Regions from separate parts of the Streptomyces sp. NPDC091272 genome, predicted to be linked through region 1. Evidence: riboswitches for the same ligand, from Rfam matches in the RefSeq annotation. Region 1 holds a riboswitch; each other region holds the start of a gene.
What was found. Region 1 has a riboswitch for cyclic di-AMP ahead of ACIQM4_RS00420 (M23 family metallopeptidase). Riboswitches for the same ligand answer to the same signal wherever they lie in the genome.

Region 1 (4,193 bases):
GCAGCTCGCCCTGACCGCGGTGGGACGCGTGCTGGAGGTGACGGCGGACGAGGTCAGGGCCGTCGCCGAGGCGCGTCTGCGCCCGGACAACCGCGCGTCCCTGGTGTACGAGCCGCTCGCGGCCGCCGCCGGGTCCGCCGACGGCACGGCCGCCGACGACGTACAGGAAGACCAGCACGAAGGGGCGGACCAGTGACGGAGACCGCAGCTGTGACCAGCGACATGCAGTTCCACCCGCAGCCGCAGGCGGGCCCCGCCACCCCGTGGGCCTTCCCGGCCCCCGACCGCGGCGCCCTGGCCAACGGCCTGACCGTGCTGCGCTGCGATCGCCCCGGCCAGAAGCTGGTCGCCGTCGAGGTCTTCCTCGCGGCGCCGCTGGAGGCGGAACCCAAGGGCCTGGACGGCGTGGCCACGATCATGTCGCGCGCCTTCACCGAGGGCACCGACAAGCACTCCGCCGAGGAGTTCGCCGCCGAGCTGGAGCGCTGCGGCGCCACCCTCGACGCGTTCGCCGACCACCCCGGTGTCCGGGTCTCCCTGGAGGTCCCGGTCTCCCGGCTGCCCAAGGCGCTCGGGCTGCTCGCCGACGCGCTGCGCGCCCCCGCGTTCGCGGACGCCGAGATCGAGCGCCTCGTACGCAACCGTCTCGACGAGCTCCCGCACGAGGCGGCCAACCCGTCCAGGCGGGCCGCCAAGCAGCTCTCCAAGGAGCTCTTCCCGGCGGACCTGCGGATGTCGCGGCCCCGCCAGGGCACCGAGGAGACGGTCAAGGCCATCGACTCCGCGGCCGTCCGCGCCTTCTACGAGGCGCACGTGCGGCCCGCCACCGCCACCGCCGTGGTGGTCGGCGACCTGACCGAGACCGACCTGGACGCCGTCCTGGCCGACACGCTGGGGGAGTGGACGGGCAACACCGCCGCCCCGCGCCCGGCGACGCCGGTGACCGCGGACGACACCGGCCGGGTGGTCATCGTGGACCGCCCCGGCGCGGTGCAGACCCAGCTGCTGATCGGCCGCATCGGCGCCGACCGGCACGACCGGGTCTGGCCCGCCCAGGTCCTCGGCACGTACTGCCTCGGCGGCACCCTCACCTCGCGACTGGACCGCGTCCTGCGCGAGGAGAAGGGTTACACCTACGGCGTCCGCGCGTTCGGCCAGGTGCTGCGCTCCACGGCGGAGGGCACGGGGGCCGCCATGCTGGCCATCAGCGGCTCCGTGGACACCGAGTCCACCGGTCCCGCCCTGGACGACCTCTGGAAGGTCCTGCGGACGCTCGCGGCCGAGGGCCTCACCGACGCCGAGCGTGACGTCGCCGTGCAGAACCTGGTGGGCGTCGCCCCGCTCAAGTACGAGACGGCCTCGGCCGTCGCGGCCACCCTGGCCGACCAGGTCGAGCAGCACCTGCCCGACGACTTCCAGGCGCAGCTGTACGCGAAGCTCGCCGCGACCGGCACCGTGGAGGCGACCGCGGCCGTGGTCAGCGCGTTCCCGGTGGACAAGCTGGTCACGGTTCTGGTCGGTGACGCCGCGCGGATCGCGGACGCCGTACGGGCACTGGACATCGGAGAGGTCACGGTCGTCACGGGCTGACCGGCCTACGGAGAACAGCCGGCGAAGACCGTTGAGGGTGATCGGTCGACGGCGCCCGGTTGACCGGATGACCGATCAAAGGTCAGCCGGTCAACCCGTACAAATCAGGACAAGAGGGGCCCCGGCGACCGGCAGGTCGTCGGGGTCCTCCCTTATGTCCGATTTATTGGAGAGGTTGCCTGTCTGCCGTGTGGGCTCCGTTACAAAAGGGGCTGTCTGTTTGGTGATTGAAAGAAGTGCCGCTTAGCGTCGGTCCGGCTGTCCGTCGAAGTGCGTCGCAACCGCGGCACCGGGCAGTCATCGCCGAGTCCCCGTCAGGCGCGAGCCTGGGGAGCCGGGGACCCACTCAGTCCCTGGGGTGAATCGGACGCCATCGCCCTCATCGGGCCGGTGGGGCCCGTAGGAGACCTTCCTGCTCCGAACCCGTCAGCTAACCCGGTAGGCGAGAAGGAAGGAAAGGAAACAGCCACTTCATGGCGTTCACCCGTGCCGCCGGGAAGCACCGGCGTCCCTCCGTGCTGTCGCGCAAGAGCGCAAAAATCGCCGGAGTCGCCGCCCTCACCACGACCGGTGTCATCGGAACGCTGGCCCCGCAGGCCATCGCCGCCGAGCACGACATGGCCGCGGAGGACACCGGCACCATCCGCGCCGTCGTCATGGAGAACTCCGTGACCGAGACCCTCACCGCCCAGGTCGAGGCCCAGGCCACCGCGCAGAAGCAGGCCTACGAGAAGGCCGAGGCCGAGCGCAAGGCCGAGGCGGAGCGCAAGGCCGAGGCCAAGCGCAAGGCGGAGGCCAAGGCCAAGAAGGAGCGCGAGGACCGCGAGCGCGCCGCCCGCGAGGCGGAGCGCAAGCGCCTCAACGCCTTCCGGCTGCCCGTCGCCGGCTCGTACGTCTCCACCGGCTACCAGTCCGGCGGTTCGCTGTGGTCCTCCGGGAGCCACTCGGGCGTCGACTTCCACGCCGCCTCCGGCACCTCCGTCGTCGCCGTCGGCGCCGGCACCGTCGTCGAGGCCGGCTGGGGCGGGGCGTACGGCAACAACATCGTGATCAAGATGAACGACGGCTCGTACACCCAGTACGGCCACCTCTCCTCGATCGGTGTCTCCGTCGGCCAGTCCGTCGCGTCCGGCGAGCAGATAGCCCTCTCCGGCTCCACGGGCAACTCCACGGGCCCGCACCTGCACTTCGAGGCCCGTACCTCGCCCGAGTACGGCTCGGACATCGACCCGGTCGCCTACCTGCGCGGCCACGGCGTCAGCGTCTGACCGAACCTGCCGCTCCCATCGGGAGCGGATTGTCCCGAAGGCCCCGGCTCCTCGTGAGCCGGGGCCTTCGGCATGCCCAGGCGTACGGAGGTTACTCAAGGGGGCGGAAGAAATCGCGTGCACCGACGGCACCGGAATTGTTTCCGTGACGTCATGACAACTCCGCCGTAATTCCCGTACGTTGCAATGCGGTTGACGAATTGCTTCGGCGGGCAGACGGAGGTCGGGTCATGCGCATTCCCGCGCATTCGGTGTGCAGGGCGATCCGCGACGACATCGTGTCCGGCGTCCTGCCACGGGGCAGCCGGCTCACCGAGGAAGTCCTGGCCCGCCGGTACGGCGTCTCGCGCGTCCCGGTCCGCGAGGCGCTGCGCACCCTCCAGGCCGAGGGCTTCGTGACCCTGCGCAGGCACGCGGGCGCCTGCGTCGCGGAGCCGACCGCGCAGGAGGCCGGGGACCTGCTGGAGATGCGTGCGCTGCTGGAGCCGCTGGGTGCGGCGCGTGCGGCTGTTCGGCGGACGGAGGCGCACCTCAAGGTGCTCCGCGGGCTGGTCAGGCTGGGGCAGGAGCGGGCCGGGCGGGCGGAGGGCGAGGACCTGGGAGCCCTCACCGGCTGGTTCCACGAGACTCTCGCCCAGGCGTCCGCCAGCCCCGGCCTCATCACCCTGCTGACCCAGTTGCAGCACAAGATCGCCTGGATGTACGTGGCGGAACGGGCGGCCCGTCCCGCCGAGACATGGGCGGAGCGCGGTGCGATCGTCGACGCGGTGGTTAGGCGCGACGCGGACCGGGCCAGGGCGCTGACCGCGCGGCACGCGGAACGGACGACGGCCTCGTACCGCATGAGGATTCCGCAACATGCCGTCAACGTGGCGGGCGGCCGGATTTAACAACAGGGCCGTATACAGGACTTCCGTACATTTCCGGGCACGCATACATCTTCGTAATCCACTTTCCCCAGGACGCAACCGCGCCCCCCACCCAATTCCCTGGGACAGCAAAGAAGCCGCGGCCCCCGAATTCTGGGTGCCGCGGCTTCCGCTGCAGAATTCGCCCGTACGGGCGCGGCCCAATGGGGCCCGAGAAGGTCAGACGGTCTCGGGGAGCTCGTCCAGGCCCTCGGCGACCAGCTTCGCGAGACGGTCCAGAGCCGCGTCCGCACCTTCGGCCTCGGAAGCGAGAACGATCTCCTCGCCGCCCTGCGCACCCAGGCCCAGCAGCGCCAGCATCGACGCGGCGTTGACCGGGTTGCCGCCCGCCTTGGCGATGGTGACGGGGACGCCGGTCGCCGTGACGGCGCGGACGAAGATGGAGGCGGGGCGGGCGTGCAGGCCC
Region 2 (4,193 bases), on a different contig from region 1:
ACGAGGCAGCGGCGATGGCCTTCATCCTGCTGTTCGCGGGTTTCGAAACCACCGTCAATCTGATCGGCAACGGGGTCTACGCGCTCCTGCGCAACCCCGGCCAGCGGGCCCGTCTCCAGCAGGCCCTCGCCGAGGGCGACGATTCCCTGCTCGCCACCGGTGTCGAGGAACTCCTGCGCTACGACGGCCCGGTCGAGCTCGCCACCTGGCGGTACGCCACCGAGGAGCTGACCCTGGGGGGTGCGGACATCGCCGTCGGTGACCCCGTGCTCGTCGTGCTCGCGGCGGCCGACCGGGACCCCGAGCGGTTCCACGATCCGGACACCCTCGATCTCAGCCGTCGGGACAACCAGCACCTGGGCTACGGGCACGGCATCCACTACTGCCTCGGTGCGCCGCTGGCCCGGCTTGAGGCGAGGACCGCGCTCGCGACCCTGCTGACCCGGCTTCCTGACCTGGAACTCGCGGGAGATCCTGCCGATTTGCGGTGGCGTGGCGGGCTCATCATGCGTGGACTGCGCACCTTGCCGGTCGAGTTCGGGGAAGCCGTACCGGTGCCGGTGACTGACGGCTCATCAGTGATGTGACCTTCGCGTGATCTGCACTGCACCGACTTGTGACGGGTGTTCGACTGCGGCTACGTTCACGGGCGACCCGGCAGTTACGACCTGAGGCCCGGTCACCGTCAGCTGAAAGGCAACCGCATGCGCTCCGGGAACGGTAAACACCGCCGCCCGCGTCAGGCACCCGCTCTCGTCGTCGCGGCCGGGGTGACCGGATCCGCACTCGCGATTCCGCTCCTGGGCGCCACCAGCGCCGGTGCGGTCGAGTCGAACACGTGGGACCGGGTCGCTGAGTGCGAGAGCGGTGGCATGTGGAGTGCCGACCTCGGCAACGGCTATTACGGCGGGCTCCAGTTCTCCCAGGAGCAGTGGGACCGGTTCGGTGGCGGTGCGTACGCCCCGCGGCCCGACCTGGCCAGCCGTTCGCAGCAGATCAAGATCGCCGAGAAGGTGTTCGCGGCCCAGGGCCCGAAGGCCTGGCCGAGCTGTTCCGTCGTCTCCGGGCTCACCCCCGGCGGCGGCTCCGGTTCCGGTTCCGGTTCGGGCGGTGTGGACGCCGCCGACCCCGGTACGGACACCCAGGCGCCGGCCACGCCCCCGGCGGGCTCCGTGAAGCCGGACCCCGGCGCGCCGGCCCATCGCGACACCCCGCGCGCGGACAGGAGTGGTGACGCCGACGCCGGGGCCACCACTGCCACCCCGGGCGCCCCCGTGGGCGGGCAGCCCACCGAGCCGGCGGCCGGCTCCAGCATCGGGCCCAGCGACGGGCCCGGCGCCGCGCAGCCGCCCGCCGGTACCGCCACGCCAGAAGCCACGCCCGGTACCGCCACGCCCGGTACGCAGGACCCGGGTGCACAGGGTTCCGGTGCCGCCTCCCCGGACGCGACCGCGACACCCGACGCCTCCGCCACCACCGACCCCTCGGCCACCGGCCAGGGCAAGCACCGCGGCGGGCCGGCGCCCGAGAACTCCGCGCCCGTATCGGACAATTCGTCCGGTAGTGGTGAGGGGGAGGAGCGGGAGACGGGTCGTCATGCCTCCCGTGGCGGCGACAAGGGCGGCGAGGCGCCCGCGCCCGGCGACTACACCGTCCGGCCCGGCGACAACCTCTGGCACATCGCCGACGAGGCCGAGGTGCCCGGTGGCTGGCCGGCGCTCTACGAGGCCAACCGCAAGGCCGTGGGCGACGATCCCGACCTCATCAAGCCTGGCCAGAGCCTCGATCTGAGTGAGAAGCAGGCCGTAAACCCGGGTAGTTAGAGGCCTTATGTCCGGTTCTGCGCAAGTGAGACATGAGTCTCTCTGCCCCAACTGGCGTGTCCCTGCCCGATGGTCCCGTTGTGTCCCCTCTGACCTGCGTAAACAACAGTGCAGTGGGGGCAAGTAGGGGTCGAATGTCCCCGATGTGCCTCTTTGAACATCGGGGACACCTGTGATTACGGTCGTCCTCGCTCGCCACCGGTGAGCACCGGAGCCCGTCACGCCGAATCCTGCCGGCGGGTCCCGGGAGCAGTCGTCGCGTAAGCGCCGTAGGCAGGAGCGGGGGACCCAAGGTAAGTGCCGGGCCCGGACGTTGAGAGACGTGTGGGAACGGCTTGGGGTGAAGCCGACGAAACGGAACGACGCAGCGATGCGGCGGTCCGGACCGGAGGCCGGGCGAACTCACAGCCCGAACCCGACAGCTCACCTCGAAGGCGTCGGTGAGGGGATTTCCATGTCGCTTTTCAGCAAGGGCAAGCACCGCCGTTCGTCCAAGGCCACCCGGGTCGTCACTCTCGCGGGTGTCGCCGGCGTCGCGGTCGCCGCTCCGCTGATGGGGGCCTCGTCGGCCTCCGCCGCCTCCGTCGACACCTGGGACGCTGTCGCCCAGTGCGAGTCCGGCGGCAACTGGTCCATCAACACGGGCAACGGCTACTACGGTGGCCTGCAGTTTACCAACTCCTCCTGGGCCGCCGCCGGTGGTACCCAGTACGCGCCGCGCGCCGACCAGGCCACCAAGAGCCAGCAGATCGCGGCGGCCGAGAAGCTGCTCGACATCCAGGGCCCGGGTGCCTGGGCCTGCGCGGGCGCCGGCAACCTCAGCAACGACGGTGTCGACCCGGGCGTCAGCACCGGCTCCGACGACGCCCCGAAGCAGGAGTCCGCTCCCAAGCAGGAGTCGGCTCCCCAGCAGGAGCAGCGCTCCGAGGCGCCCGCCGCCTCCCGCAGCGAGCACCGCTCGGTGCCCAAGGTCGAGTCCAAGGCCGGCGGCCCGATCAAGAAGGGTGACGGCGAGTACAAGGTCAAGTCCGGCGACACCCTCTCGAAGATCGCCGAGGCCAAGCACGTCAAGGGTGGCTGGCAGCACATCGCGGACCTGAATGAGGACGTCGTCTCCGACGCCGACCTCATCTTCCCGGGTCAGCAGCTCCACCTGAGCTGACCCCGCGGGGATCCCGGCGGCCCACCCCCGCCCGGTTCCCGCCCCGTGGGGCGGACGGCCCACCCCCGTCCGCCCCGCACACCGGACCCCGGCCGGGCGCGACTTCCCCCCAGTACGCGCCGGGCCGGGGCCCTTTTGTGTCCACGTCCCCTCATATGTGCAGAGTCCCGTGCGACGCATGGTGACGAGGTCCGTGACACATGGCGACGGCCGTTGGGCTGTTCGTCCTGTATTACAGGCATTCGGGCATCTTTTCGTCCCAGCGGGCGGTCGATCGGCCGGTTGATGCCTCCGGGCCGGTTAGGCTCATGTCGCAAGGCCGAAAGCGACCCTGCACGTGCGCCCGTCCATCGGGCGCGCCCCTCAGCGTCACATCCCATAAGGAGATGCTCGTGCCGTCCATCGACGTCGTCGTAGCCCGGGAAATCCTGGACTCCCGAGGCAACCCCACGGTCGAGGTCGAGGTCGGCCTCGACGACGGCAGCACCGGTCGTGCTGCTGTTCCGTCCGGCGCCTCGACCGGTGCCTTCGAAGCCATCGAGCTTCGTGACGGGGACCCGAACCGTTACATGGGCAAGGGTGTCGAGAAGGCCGTCCTCGCCGTCATCGAGCAGATCGGCCCGGAGCTCGTCGGCTACGACGCGACCGAGCAGCGCCTGATCGACCAGGCGATGTTCGACCTCGACGCCACCGAGAACAAGGGCTCCCTCGGCGCCAACGCCATCCTGGGTGTCTCCCTCGCCGTCGCGCACGCCGCGTCCGAGGCCTCGGACCTGCCGCTGTTCCGCTACCTCGGCGGCCCGAACGCGCACCTGCTGCCCGTCCCGATGATGAACATCCTCAACGGTGGGTCGCACGCCGACTCCAACGTCGACATCCAGGAGTTCATGATCGCTCCGATCGGCGCGGAGTCCTTCTCCGAGGCCCTTCGCTGGGGCGCCGAGGTCTACCACACCCTCAAGAAGGTGCTGAAGACCAAGGGCCTGTCCACCGGCCTGGGCGACGAGGGCGGCTTCGCCCCGAACCTGGAGTCCAACCGCGCCGCGCTCGACCTCATCGTCGAGGCCATCACGCAGGCCGGTTACATCCCCGGCGAGCAGATCGCGCTCGCCCTCGACGTCGCCGCCTCCGAGTTCTACAAGGACGGCAAGTACGAGTTCGAGGGCGCGTCCCGCTCGGCAGCCGAGATGACCGAGTACTACGAGGAG
Region 3 (4,193 bases), 860 kb from region 1:
GGGCCGGCCCGGTGTGCTCGGTTTCGTCGAGGACCGGGCGCCGCGCGGGCTGGTGCTGCGGGTCTTCCTGTACGTCGCGGTGGGCCACGTCTTCGCGGCCTTCGTCTATCTGCTGTTCACCCTCGGGGGCAAGGGCTGAGGCGGTTCGGACGGCGGCCGGGGCCGCTCGGCGCCGTGCCCCGGCAGGGCGGGGCGAGGCCGCTTGCCGCCGTGTCCCGGCGGGGCGGGGGCGAGTTGTGTTCCGGAGGGCCGGGGGCGGGTCGTGTCCCGGGCAGGGCGGGGCGGGTCGTGTTCCGGAGGGGCGGGCTATGCGGTGAGCCGCTCGCGCAGTGCCTCGCGGGTCTGCGGCGTGAGCTTCAGGCCCTGCGTCAGGTAGGTCTCGGTGTCGCCCCACGTGTCCGCGATGGCGGCGAAGGCCGCCTCCAGGTAGTCGGCGCGGGCGTCGAAGAGCGGTGCGAGCAGAACCATCACCTCCTCGTTCGTCGCCTCCGGGGAGCTGCTGCTGCGGCGCACCTTGTAGCGGCGGTGCGGGTCGTTCGACTTGACGTAGTCCGCGACTATCGCCTCCCGCTCGACGCCGACCGCCAGGAGGGTCACCACGACCGCCAGGCCCGCCCGGTCCTTGCCGGCCGCACAGTGCATCAGGGCGGGCACGCTGTCCTCGGCGAGGGCGTGCAGGACCCGGCTGTGGTCCGCCGTGCGGTCCAGGATCATCCGCCGGTACGAACCGCTCATGCGGGCGGCGGCCTTGCCGTCGTCGAGGATCTCGCGCAGCTGGTCGATGTTGCCGTCACGCACCATCCGCCAGAACTCGGCGCCGTCCGCCGGGTCGCTGAGCGGGATGTTCACGTTCCGCACCCCGGCGAGCTCGATGTCGGGCCCCTCCATCGCCTGGTCCGCGGCATTGCGGAAGTCGAAGACGGTGTGAAGCCCCAGTGAACGCAGGAACGCCGCGTCCTCGGCGGTGGCGTGCGCCAGGTGGCCGCTGCGGAAGAGCCGTCCGTGCCGCACCGTGCGACCGTCCTCGGTCGGCAGGCCGCCCACGTCCCGGCAGTTCCGTACTCCTGCCAGGTCGGGCTCGGCCGACGGCGATACCTGCTGCGTCACGAGTGCTCCTCACACGGTCGTACGCCGGCCCGGAGAGTGCCGACGGCGGCACGGACAGACGATACGACATGACCCGCCGAAATAGGTGCCTTAGGCACCCAAGTTGCCCCGGTACGGGGCGGAGTGAGCAGAATCATACGGAGCGGTGGCCCTGGTCCCACGGGCCGTCAAATGGCAGGCCAGGGGCGGCTGATGACGGCAGTGACGGAAATGGATCACAGGGAGAGCCGTGAAGAAGGAGTGCCGAGGGAAAGGAGAAGAAGAGAACGGCTTGTTCGGAAGGTCCGCACTCGCTTACGGTCACCGTCAATCCGGGTGGACCGCCGAATCCTGCCACCGCTCGGAATCCGCACCCATGACTTCTTCGTGTGGCAGGAGCGGGGGACCCAGGTAGTACGCCGGAACCGGAAGCGCTCGTCCGCCGGTCCGGCTCGGGGTGAAGCCGTACTCCTCAGGGAGTGCGGCCGGGCATCTCCAGCCCGAACCCGACAGCTCACCTCGCAGGCGCCGGAGAGGAATCCGTCATGCCTGCAAAGGGTAAGCACCGCCGCCCCAAGTCCAGCTCCACGCTCACCCGTGGCTTCGTCGCCGCGGGTACGGGCGGCGCCGCACTGGCGCTCCCGCTGATCGGAGCCACCGGCGCGCACGCGGCCGACAAGGGCGCCGCTCCCGTCGCCCAGCCGCAGAAGGCACTGCTCAAGCAGCTGCCCCAGCAGCGGACGGCCCACCTCCCGGCCGCCGCGCCGCAGGCCGACGCCAAGAAGACCGGCAACCGCACGTACTCCGTGGTCACCGGCGACAACCTGTCGAAGATCGCCGCGGCGGAGAGCGTGCGCGGCGGCTGGCAGAAGCTGTACACGGACAACGAGTCGGTCGTCGGCGAGGACCCGTCGCTGATCCTTCCCGGCATGAAGCTCACCCTCGGTGGCAAGGCGCCCGCGGGGTCGGGTGACTCCCGCGACGCCGCGCACGGGACGAAGGCCACGGCGCCCGCGCCGCGCCAGCAGGCCGAGCGCACCGAGAAGCGCGTCGAGCAGCGCACGGAGCAGCGCACCGAGAAGCGGACCGAGGAGCGCAAGCAGAGTTCCGCTCCCGTCGAGCGCAAGCAGAGCTCCGGTTCCGGCTTCACCGCGCCCGTCCAGGCCGGCGTCTCCACCCCGTACCGCGCCTTCGGCGGCAGCTGGTCCAGCGGTTACCACACCGGTGTCGACTTCCGCGCCTCCTCGGGCACCCCGGTCCAGGCCGTCGGTGCGGGCACCGTCGTCTCCGCGGGCTGGGGCGGCGCGTACGGCAACGAGATCGTCATCCAGCACTCCGACGGCCGCTACTCGCAGTACGGACACCTGTCCGCGCTGAACGTCCGCTCCGGTCAGAGCGTCTCCGGCGGCCAGCAGATCGGCTACTCCGGCTCGACCGGCAATTCCACCGGACCGCACCTGCACTTCGAGATCCGCACCGGTCCCGGCTACGGCTCGGACGTCGACCCGCTGGCCTACCTGCGCGGCCACGGCGTGTCGCTCTGACCGCACGCCCACGGGCGGCCCCGGGCCGCCCCGCGTAAGTGCGTCCCCCCACCACCGGCCCGTCCGGCGCACGCACGCCCCCCTCGCCCCCGTACCGTCCCCCGGTGCGGGGGCGAGGTCCGTCCGCGTACCGTCCCCGGGTGCGGGGCGAGGTCCGTCCGCGCGGTGCGGATCATGTATTCCGAGTTGAATGAATCTTGACCGGTGGCATATCTCACCCACCGTCAACCCCTCCCTACGGTGGCGTAGGTCACTTGCCGAAGTGGAGGATGTGTCGACGTGGCAGACGATTCGAGATCATTCAACGCAGGCACCATCGGGTCGTACGCGGCGATCGGGGACAGCTTCACCGAAGGGGTCGGCGACCCCGGTCCCGGCGGCGCGTTCACCGGCTGGGCCGACCGGCTGGCCGTCCTCCTCGACGACCGGGTACCCGAGCACACCTTCCGTTACGCGAACCTCGCCGTCCGCGGCAAGCTCCTCGACCAGATCGTGGCCGAGCAGGTCCCGCGGGCCAGGCAGCTGGCCCCCGACCTGGTCAGCTTCTGCGCGGGCGGCAACGACATCATCCGGCCGGGCAGCGACCCCGACGACGTCGCCGAGCGGTTCGAGAAGGCCGTCGCCGACCTGACCTCGGCCGTCGGCACGGTCATGGTCACCACCGGGTTCGACACCCGCGGCGTCCCCGTACTGCGCCACATGCGTGGCAAGGCCGCCATCTACTCGGCGCACGTACGCTCCATCGCGGACCGCTACGGCTGCCCGGTCCTGGACCTGTGGTCGCTGCGGTCCGTGCAGGACCGGCGCGCCTGGGACTCCGACCGGTTGCACCTGTCGGCCGAGGGGCACACCCGGGTGGCGCTGCGGGCCGGTCAGGTACTCGGCCTGGACATCCCGGCCGACCCCGACCAGCCGTGGCCGCCTATGGCGCCGCGCCGCAGGGTCGAGGCGCGCCGGGACAACATCGACTGGGCCCGCGAGCACCTGGTGCCGTGGATCGGCCGAAGGCTGCGCGGCGAGAGCTCCGGCGACCACGTGGCGGCCAAGCGGCCCGACCTGCTGCCGCTCTGACGGCGGTTCCGGCCTGCCGTGCTCAGGCCGACGGGTCGCCTGCCCCCGCGAGCAGTTCGTCCTCGCAGATCAGGGACGTGTTGCCCGCGACCGTGCAGGCGTACGCACCGGCCAGCGCGCCGAGCCTGGCGCACTCCTCAAGGCTGCGTCCGGCCAGGCGCCCGTACAGGAATCCGGAGACATAGGCGTCGCCGGCGCCGTTGGAGTCCACCACAGGTCCGGGCGGGACACTCGCGGGCACCGGCCGCGGGGTGCTGCCGCCGTCACGGGTCAGCAGGTACGAACCGCCCGCACCCGCGGTCGCCACGACCGCCTCGGCCCGGCCCTCGCGAAGGATCTCCCGCATCACGTCGCCGATCCGCGTCCCCGCCCCGGCCGCGCTCAGGAACACCAGGTCGGCGCGGAGCGCGAAGGCGCGGTGGTGCTCGGCGAGCCCGTCCCAGTCGTGCAGGTCGGTGGAGAGCGGCACCTGCCGCGCCACCAGGTCGTCCA
Region 4 (4,193 bases), on a different contig from region 1:
TGCGGCCGCGCTCGGTCTCCAGGTGCTTGGCCGCGCCCTCGGCGCGCGCACTCTGCACCTCGCCGCCGTCCGCACGGTACTTGCCGGTCAGGAAGCCCGAGGCGAGCGCGAAGTACGGCACGGCCGCGAGACCGGCCTGCGAGGCGACCTCCTGGAGCTCGCCCTCGTAGGTGTCGCGCGAGACGAGGTTGTAGTGCGGCTGGAGCGCGGTGTACTTCGCCAGTCCCTCACGCTCGGCGAGGTCCAGCGACTCGCGCAGCCGGTCGGGGGAGATGTTGGAGGCGGCCACGGCCCGCACCTTGCCGTCCCGGACGAGCTGGTCGAGTGCGCCGACGATCTCCTCGACGGGCACGGAGGGGTCGTCGAAGTGGGTGTAGTAGAGGTCGATGTGATCGGTGCGCAGCCGCTGCAGCGACTCGTCGGCCGCGGCCTTGATGTTGGCGGCGGAGAGCCCCTTGTACGAGGGGTGGGCGCCGACCTTCGTGGCGATGACGACGTCGTCGCGGTTGCCGCGTGACGTCAGCCAGTCGCCAAGGACGCGCTCGGACTCGCCGCCCTCGTTGCCCGGGACCCAGGCGGAGTAGGAGTCGGCGGTGTCGATGAAGTTGCCGCCGCCCGCGGTGTACGCGTCGAGCACGGCGAAGGACCGGTCACGGTCGGCGGTCCACCCGAAGACGTTGCCGCCGAGGGCGAGGGGGAAGACATCGAGGCCGGAATTGCCCAGCGGGCGCAGGTGAGAGGTCATAACTGGATCAACCACCCGGCCCGCCGGAGCTATTCCGTGCATCACCCATCGATTCCGAAGGGCCGCCGGTCCCTCAGACCGTCGGCCCCACACCGTCAGGTGCTCGGACCTCCGGTCCCTCGGACCGGACGTCCCTCAGACCGTCAGGCCCTTGCCGCGCAGCCAGGCTGCGGGGTCGATGCCGTCGCCGCCGGGCGTGTGCACCTCAAGGTGCAGATGCGGGCCGGTGACGTTGCCGGTGGCGCCGACGTTGCCGATGGTCTGCCCGGTCGAGACCTCGCCGCCCGCCGTGACGTTCATCTGCGAGAGGTGGCAGTACCAGATCTCGGTGCCGTCATCGAGTTCCAGCACGATCCGGTAGCCGTACGAGCCCGAGTAGCCCGCGGACTTGATCGTCCCGCCGTGCACGGCCTTGGCGGGCGTGCCCGTCGGGGCGGCGAAGTCGAGACCGGTGTGGTGCCCGGAGGACCACATCGAACCGGACTGTCCGAAGGTGGAGGTGAGGGTGTACGAGGAGGTGGGCAGCGAGTAGCTGGCGGCCAGCTTGGCGAGCCGCTCGGCCTCAGCCTTCGCCTCGGCCTCCGCCTTGGCCTTCGCCGCTGCCTTCGCCTCGGCCTCGCGCTTCGCCTGTTCGGCCTTCTCCGCCTTGGCGTCTGCCTGGGCCCGCTGCTTCTTGGCCTCGGCCTCGGCGTCCTTGACCGCCTGCTCACGGGCGGCCTCGTGCGCGGCCTCGTCGGCGACGGACCGCTGCTGCTCGGCCTGGTTGAGGATCCGGGCCCGCAGGCTCTCGCCCGCACCGGGGGTCTGCCCGGCAGCCGGAGCGGCCGGGTCCGGGGCCGGAACGGAGGCCGTCACCGAAGCCGTGGCGGACCCGACGTCGGCGCCGGTCCCCGAATCCGGGACCAGCGCCCCCACGCCCGGCAGCGACTCGGCGTCCGGCAGCGAGTCCGCGAGCGACTCCAGGGAGTCGGTGAGCTGGTCGGGCAGCGAGATGGAGACGGCCGGCTTCTCCTGGGCGGTGGCGATCCCGCCGGCGCCGACGGCGGCGATGACGCCGACTCCGAGCACCGTGGAGCTACGGGCCAGGGAGCCGCGCTGCTTGGCGACGCGGTGCTTGCCACGGACCGGAACGAGAGAGTCCTCGGTGGGGTTCCACTCCTCGGCCGAGGCGGCGGGAGCACCGAAGGAGCCCGCGGGGAACGCAGCTTTGGCGGGGAACGCGTCCCCGCCGGAGAATCCGTCACCCGCAGCGAACGCGTCGGCCGGTCCGTCGAACTTCGCGAAGCCGTCGGCTGGGCCGCTCATCGGGCCGTCCGTGTCGCTCGGGACGCCGTACGCCTCGTACGAAAAAGCGGGGGCCGCGAACGCGGGGGCCGCGGAGGGGGCCGAGAGAGCGGGGACCGGGGGTATGGGGGCAGGCCTGTTGGACGCCACTGGGGCGCGCTCCTTTCCTTCCTTCTCGCCTACCGGGTTAGCTGACGGGTTCGGAGCAGGAAGGTCTCCTACGGGCCAGGTTCGACCCGATTCACCCCAATTGGTGGTTCCCCGGTTTCCACATGGAATTCGGCGCACGCGCACGGCGCCGTCTCTGACGACGGCTGGGACGACCGCGCTGCGTTATCGAACGTTAATAGACACACAAGTGGAATTCCAAGCCGATCCAAGTGATCGTTAACGCCGCGCAGGCGGTCATGGCCGGTGCATACAGCTGGATATGACAGCAAATCAGGACGACACAGCAGCCCCTCGCTTCACCCGGTTCCCGACCCGCAAACCCTCCGTACCTGATAGATCGTCAATTGTTACGCGGAGGGCTCCCCCACCGGCACAGCCGGTAACGACCCGTGGCCCCCGTGTACACCGGCACCCACCCAGCGCTCACGGACGCTCAAGGGCGCTTCACGATCTCCACGGTCCGCCGCGGCTCCGACTGCCCCACCCCGGGGCGGCCCACCGCGAGCAGTGCCATGTCGTCCGTCTGCTTGCCGCCCGTGTGCACCCGCACGTCACTGGTCAGCGCGTCCAGCACGGCGTCGGGCCCGGGAAAGAGCGAGTGCCGCAGCCGGACCGCCGGGTCGTAGAAGACCCCTTCCGCGTTCCGGGCCTCGGAGAGGCCGTCAGTGTAGAAGACAAGGGTCGAACCCTCGGGGTAACGGAACTCCCGCGCCCGGTCCGGCCAGGACCCCAGCTCCCCCATCCCCAGCGGCAGCGCGAACTCCGTGGGTTGCAGCACGTCCAGCGCACCGTCCGCGTACAGCAGCAACGGCTCGGGGTGCCCGCGGTTCACCAGCCGTACGATCCCGGCGCCGCGCGGAATCTCGGCGAGCACCGCCGTCGTGAACCCCTCCAGCGCGTCCAGCCCTTCCCTGCGCCGCCCCTCGCGCGCCAGCGCCCGCTCCAGCCGCTGGGCGACGCCCTCCAGACAGCTCTCCGTCTCGGCCACCTCCCGGAAGGCGCCCACCACCACCGCGACCGCCTCGACGGCCTCCAGCCCCTTGCCCCGTACATCCCCCACGACCAGCCGCACCCCGTACGCGGTGTCCTGCACGGCGAACAGATCGCCCCCGATGAATGCGTCAGCCTCGGCCGCCTTGTAGCGGGCGGCCACCTCCAGCCCGCCGATCCTGGCCGGCGGGGTGGGCACGACGGCCCGCTGCGCCGCCTCCGCGATGACCCGCGCCGACGCCAGCTGCCGGTCGCTCTTGCGTACCACTCTGTTGATCAGGATCGCGAGCACGGACACCGTCAGCACGGTCAGCAGCTCGGTGAGGCCGACCACGGTGGTCAGCGCGTCGTTGGCGATCCGCAGCCCCAGCACGGCGAGCACGGAGGCACACGCGGTCAGCGCGGTGTTGGTCAGCGAGAAGAAGGGTGCGGCCACCAGGGGGGCCGCGGCGAACAGCGGCGAGGAGGTGAAGTTGGACGGCGTGAGCGCGTCGTAGAGGAGACCGCCCGCAATCATCAGCGCGGGCAGCGCCCGCACGAACCGCCGCGTCTTCCTGCCACGCCCGCCGCCCGCGGGACCGGCGCCGCCCCGGCCCCCGGCCCAGCCCCTCGCTCCGGCGCCGCCGCTCTCCCGCCCGTACCCCACCACCGTCAGTTCTCCTGCCCAGGTCCGCACCGGGTGCGGACGGTACCGCTCCCCACCCAGGCTGGCCGGAGCCGCGCCGTACGGCGAATCGGCATCGGCCAAGTGGGGGACGGAAGCCCGGTCCCTACCCACGACGACCCAACGCGGAAGGCCCGGAACTCTTTCGAGTTCCGGGCCTTCCGTGTGCACTACTTCTTCAGTAGCGGGGACAGGATTTGAACCTGCGACCTCTGGGTTATGAGCCCAGCGAGCTACCGAGCTGCTCCACCCCGCGTCGGTAAACACAACCCTACGCCATCCGGACAGCCCCGCCGACCACCCAGGCCACGGACCGCTCGCCCGCCAGCCGCCCCGCCC

Region 2: it holds a riboswitch for cyclic di-AMP, as region 1 does, so the genes downstream of both, ACIQM4_RS15230 (transglycosylase family protein) here and ACIQM4_RS00420 (M23 family metallopeptidase) in region 1, are expected to answer to the same signal.
Region 3: it holds a riboswitch for cyclic di-AMP, as region 1 does, so the genes downstream of both, ACIQM4_RS03970 (peptidoglycan DD-metalloendopeptidase family protein) here and ACIQM4_RS00420 (M23 family metallopeptidase) in region 1, are expected to answer to the same signal.
Region 4: it holds a riboswitch for cyclic di-AMP, as region 1 does, so the genes downstream of both, ACIQM4_RS12980 (M23 family metallopeptidase) here and ACIQM4_RS00420 (M23 family metallopeptidase) in region 1, are expected to answer to the same signal.

Annotation. Positions count from the first base shown of each region.
Region 1 is NZ_JBIVVC010000001.1:111,195-115,387, forward strand. Features, by position in the region: gene ACIQM4_RS00410 (M16 family metallopeptidase) at 1-196, shown strand, start outside; gene ACIQM4_RS00415 (M16 family metallopeptidase) at 223-1,590, shown strand; cyclic di-AMP (ydaO/yuaA leader) riboswitch at 1,882-2,050, shown strand; gene ACIQM4_RS00420 (M23 family metallopeptidase) at 2,064-2,858, shown strand; gene ACIQM4_RS00425 (GntR family transcriptional regulator) at 3,089-3,748, shown strand; gene ACIQM4_RS00430 (HPr family phosphocarrier protein) at 3,947-4,193, opposite strand, start outside.
Region 2 is NZ_JBIVVC010000004.1:479,335-483,527, forward strand. Features, by position in the region: gene ACIQM4_RS15220 (cytochrome P450) at 1-587, shown strand, start outside; gene ACIQM4_RS15225 (transglycosylase family protein) at 705-1,823, shown strand; cyclic di-AMP (ydaO/yuaA leader) riboswitch at 2,079-2,275, shown strand; gene ACIQM4_RS15230 (transglycosylase family protein) at 2,278-2,985, shown strand; gene eno (phosphopyruvate hydratase) at 3,372-4,193, shown strand, end outside.
Region 3 is NZ_JBIVVC010000001.1:972,775-976,967, forward strand. Features, by position in the region: gene ACIQM4_RS03960 (DUF6126 family protein) at 1-139, shown strand, start outside; gene ACIQM4_RS03965 (tyrosine-protein phosphatase) at 307-1,107, opposite strand; cyclic di-AMP (ydaO/yuaA leader) riboswitch at 1,419-1,627, shown strand; gene ACIQM4_RS03970 (peptidoglycan DD-metalloendopeptidase family protein) at 1,632-2,630, shown strand; gene ACIQM4_RS03975 (SGNH/GDSL hydrolase family protein) at 2,910-3,701, shown strand; gene ACIQM4_RS03980 (carbohydrate kinase family protein) at 3,724-4,193, opposite strand, start outside.
Region 4 is NZ_JBIVVC010000003.1:804,009-808,201, reverse strand. Features, by position in the region: gene ACIQM4_RS12985 (aldo/keto reductase) at 1-745, opposite strand, end outside; gene ACIQM4_RS12980 (M23 family metallopeptidase) at 881-2,179, opposite strand; cyclic di-AMP (ydaO/yuaA leader) riboswitch at 2,191-2,324, opposite strand; gene ACIQM4_RS12975 (PP2C family protein-serine/threonine phosphatase) at 2,634-3,938, opposite strand; tRNA gene ACIQM4_RS12970 (tRNA-Met) at 4,037-4,110, opposite strand.